Regions from separate parts of the Duganella kummerowiae genome, predicted to be linked through region 2. Evidence: riboswitches for the same ligand, from Rfam matches in the RefSeq annotation. Region 2 holds a riboswitch; the other holds the start of a gene.
The links. A riboswitch is a leader RNA that binds a small molecule or an ion and turns the genes downstream of it on or off. The one in region 2 is predicted to bind thiamine pyrophosphate.
Positions count from the first base shown of each region.

Region 1: it holds a riboswitch for thiamine pyrophosphate, as region 2 does, so the genes downstream of both, thiC (phosphomethylpyrimidine synthase ThiC) here and ACLB1G_RS18600 (TonB-dependent siderophore receptor) in region 2, are expected to answer to the same signal.

Region 1 is NZ_JBKFEH010000001.1:202,119-204,298, reverse strand. It holds gene thiC (phosphomethylpyrimidine synthase ThiC) at 1-752, opposite strand, end outside; TPP riboswitch at 846-946, opposite strand; gene ACLB1G_RS00765 (substrate-binding domain-containing protein) at 984-2,048, opposite strand; gene ACLB1G_RS00760 (formate dehydrogenase subunit gamma) at 2,167-2,180, shown strand, end outside.
Region 2 is NZ_JBKFEH010000014.1:80,930-83,109, reverse strand. It holds gene ACLB1G_RS18600 (TonB-dependent siderophore receptor) at 1-889, opposite strand, end outside; TPP riboswitch at 947-1,044, opposite strand; gene ACLB1G_RS18595 (Imm26 family immunity protein) at 1,193-1,711, shown strand; gene ACLB1G_RS18590 (hypothetical protein) at 1,806-2,180, opposite strand, start outside.

The sequences.
Region 1 (2,180 bases), on a different contig from region 2:
ATGGCCCATACGAGTTTTTCCACTTCCTCGTCCACGCTGGAGGTCACGGCCGAATTGCCGATGTTGGCGTTGATCTTGACCAGGAAATTGCGGCCTATGGCCATGGGCTCCACTTCCGGGTGGTTGATGTTGGCCGGGATGATGGCGCGGCCACGGGCCACCTCGTCGCGCACGAATTCCGGCGTGATCAGTTGCGGTATCTGCGCCCCCATGGGATTGCCGCGCAGGCGCTGTTCGCGGCCGCTGTCGGCCAGGTATTCGGCCATCCATTCGCGCCGGCCGTTCTCGCGGATGGCCACGTACTCCATCTCGGGCGTGATGATGCCCTTGCGGGCGTAGTGCATCTGCGTGACGTTGGCGCCGCTGCGGGCGCGGCGCGGGGTGCGCTGCAGGGCTGCCGCCTCCAGCCGCAGCGCGGCCAGGCGTTCGCTGTCGCGGCCGCCGTCATCGATGGCTTGCGGCTGGCGGCCCTGGTAGCTTTCGGTGTCATTGCGGGCGGCGATCCATTCCGCGCGCACCAGCGGCAAGCCCTGGCGCACGTCGATCTGCGCGGCCGGATCGGTGTAGGGGCCGGAAGTGTCGTAGACCGAGATGCGCTCGCCGTTGGTCAGCAGGACTTCGCGCATGGGCACGCGGATATCGGCATGCAGCTGGCCGGGCACATGGATCTTGGTAGAGGCGGGGAAGGGCTGGCGCGAGGCGGCCAGCAGATCGGCGAATTTGGCGCCGTCAAATTTGTCAGGTGCGTTCATCAGGTCTCCTTTCGTTGGCATGGTTAGGTGCTCCGGAAAGGCTCCTGGCCGCATCAAGCGTGCAAGTGGGCGCACGCGGGACTGCTGACATCAGGGAACGCAAACGGCTCTTCTTCCGCCGGTATTAACCGGATCAAGTTCGTCGGGTTCGGCTTTCGCCATCTCAGCATTTGCATGCACCCCGGAGCGGTGTCGTTTATACACCCTTGCGATTTTGAATGTCAACGCTTTTTAAAATATTCCTTCCATCGCCACCTGGGTCCCGGACAGCGAACCGTCGTATCCCGGCAACGCATTGAGCGCTTGCTTGAACTCCGGATTACCCATGGTGTCGAGCGCGGACGACAGCAGCGGCGAGGCCAGCGCCTTCTGTTCGCAGGCGAAGAAATACTGCTCGCGCGCGATGGGCACGAAGTCCAGTTCGAAGCGGCGCGCCGCCGTCTCCACCCCGAAGCTGGCGTCGGCCATGCCGCTGGCCACATAGGCCGCCACCGCCGCGTGGGTGAACTCGGCACTCTCGTAGCCGGCTATGGCGGTGCGGGCGATGCCGCGATGCGCCAGCAGCAGTTCCAGCAGCAGCCGGGTGCCGGAGCCGCGCTGGCGGTTGACGAAGCGGATCTCTGGACGCGCCAGGTCTTCCAGCGCACGGATGTCCTTGGGATTGTCCCTGGCCGCGAACAGGCCCTGGGTGCGGAAGGCCAGGTGGATCAGCGCGTGCTGGCGCGCGTTCAGCCAGGGCTGGTAGGTGGCGGCCGCCTCGCGCTCGAATTCGCCCACCGGCAGGTGGAAGCCGGCCAGGTCGCACTCGCCGCGCGCCAGCGCCGCCACCGCCTCGGTGCTGCTGCGGTACTGCAGGTCCACCACCATGCCCTGGGCTTCCAGCCGTTCCACCAGCGCCGCCACCGCGAAGCCGTGCGAGGCGGTCAGGCGCAGCGACTGCTGGCGGTTGGGCAGCACGCTGGCCAGTTCCTGCTGCAGCTCGGAGGCCAGGCTGTCCAGGGTGGGCTGCAGGCGTGCGTTGATGCGTTTGTCGGCCCAGATCAGCTTTTCCGCCAGCGGCGACAGCCGCGTGCCCTGGCCGCGTACCTTGTGCACCAGCTCCGCGCCAAACTGGGCGTTGAACTCGCGCAGCAGGCCCCAGGCGTGGCGGTAGGAGATGTCGCAGGCGGCGGCGGCCTGGTTGATGCTGCCCAGTTCGCGCACGGAGGCCAGCAGCTGCAGCAGCACGGGCAGGGCGGTGGTCAGGCCGTCGGCATGGCGCAGGACCCAGTCAGGGCGTATCTCGACTTTCAGCATATGCAAAATCTTTCATATTGATTTGCTATTTTCATGGTGCTAGCCTAGCTGCACATGACAAATTCTAGCTGCTGATTATGTTTTAGGGAACATAACTGCAGTGATAAAGGAGACACAGATGAACCAGCGCGC
Region 2 (2,180 bases):
CCAGGTTGGAGCTGGTGGTCTCCACCGGCTTGCTCCAGGGCTGGTTGTTGAGCATGTTGTCGGCGCTGATGTCGGGCAGGGTGGCGTTGTTGATGAGCTGGAAGCCGGGCGCGGTCACCTGCGACTTCTTCTGGAAGTCGGCGTCCAGCTGGAGCAGGGCCTGGGGAGAAATCTGCCAGTCGAAGGCGCCGGAGATGAACTTGCGGTTGCCGTCCGCGCCCTTGATGTAGGAGCGCAGGCGCTCGGCCGCCACGTTGACGCGGTAGCCGAAGCGGGTGTCGTCGAAACGTCCGCCCAGGTCCACCGCGCCGTACAGCGTGCCGCGCTCGCGCTCCTCGATGAGCACCGAACGCAGGGTGGATGCGGTGGGGCGCTTGGTGACGTAGTTGATGATGCCGCCCGGCGCCGAGATGCCGGCTTGCAGTCCGGAGAGACCTTTGAGTACTTCCAGGCGCTCCTTGTTCTCCAGCGGTATCTGGGTGTCGCCGGGGATGGCCAGGCCATCCTTGCGGTAGCTGGAGGCGTTGTCCAGCTTGAAGCCACGGATGGAGAACTGCTCGGCATAGCCGACCGCGTTGTAGGCGTCGCTGATGCTGGCGTCGTAGCGGGTGGCGTCGGTGGTGGAGCGGATCTCGCGGTCCAGCATCTGCTGGGTGGTCAGCACGCTGACCGAGGCTGGCGTCTGCAGCAGCGGCGCTTCGGCAAAGCCGGCCACGCTGGCCCGGGTGGGCGAAACGCGCGCGCCGCTGACGATCACTTCGGGCATGGCCTGGGCCTCGGCGGCAGGGGCGTCATCGGGGGCGGCGGCCCGGGCGGACAGGGACAGGGCCTGCAGCACGGCCAGGGCCAGCACGGACAGGGTGAATTGCGGTTGATGCGGTTTATACATGGTGTGCTTTCTGCGTGTGAGGCGGAAAGCCAACGCAGGAGCACTCTAGGGGCGGGGAACACGACCGTTGCGCTTTCCTTCGCTGGCATTATCCAGATCAGGTACGAAGGGTATCTCTCACCCGGAATTGCGTTCCAGGACCCCTAGCGAATGCGCGAGTGTAGCACAGGGAAACGGCGGCTGGTCAAATCCGCAACGGGCGCTAGCCGTGCGCCCCGTTTGCCGGTGGGCAGCTACACTGCTGCCATGGACGCATTGCGGCGGTAGTGCGCCATCAATCAACCATCGAACGGAGCACCATCCATGTCCATGCATTTCGACGCCACGCTGTTGCCCCGTTCGTGCGAAAGGGTAGTAATGAAGCAGTCGTATCAAGAGGGCAGCTGGTTTGCCATTCCGCTGCTGAGCGGCGGATATGGCGTCGGCCTGGTGGCCCGCCTGGCGCCCGGCAGCAAGATCATGCTGGCCTACCTGTTCGGGCAGCGCCATGCGGTGCTGCCGCGCCTGGAGGAGCTGGACGGCCTGGAGCCGCAGCATGCAGTCAAGATCATCCGCGTCGGCGACATGGCGCTGGCCAGCGGCCACTGGCCGGTGCTGGGCGGCACGCTGGACTGGAATCCGGCCGACTGGCCCATGCCGCAATTCCTGCGCCGCTCCGAGGCGCGGCGCTGGGCCTGGCGGGTGACGTATTCGGAAACCGATCCCAGCCGCTCGGAGCGCGAGGAATCCGTGCCCTATGATACCGACGGGCTGGAGCCGGATTCGCTGTACGGCTACGGCTCCACCGAATTGTTGCTGACCCGGCTGTTGGAGCTGCATTGACGCCGCGTGGCGGGCAGCTGTGCATGGGCTGCCGCCTGCGCGGCAGCGACGTATCCGGGGCGCCAGCCCTTGGCGGGCCTGTCGCTGGCAGCTCCTATACGCTGCAGTCCACGTTCCATGCCGTGAACTGGGCGCGCGCCTTGCGCACGTAGACCCGGGCGCGGCTGCCGCGGTCGCTCTGGAATTCCATCGCATACATCACCATGGCGCCGCTGGCCGGCGGCGCCGTCGCCAGCGACGCCAGCGTGAAGTTCAGCGAGCGCACCCGGGCGCAGCTGGTGTTCCCGGCAAACAGCAGGCGTGCCCGCGCCAGCAGCTCGCCGTGCTGCTGCAGCAGGCTGAGCACATCCTCGGGCGGTATGCCCTGGCCCAGCCACACCGCCTCGGCCGGCGCGCTGCAGGGCGTGGCGCCGGGCGCCATCCACACATAATGGTCGGGCGGACCGTCGGGATGCCAGCGCTGCGCCGC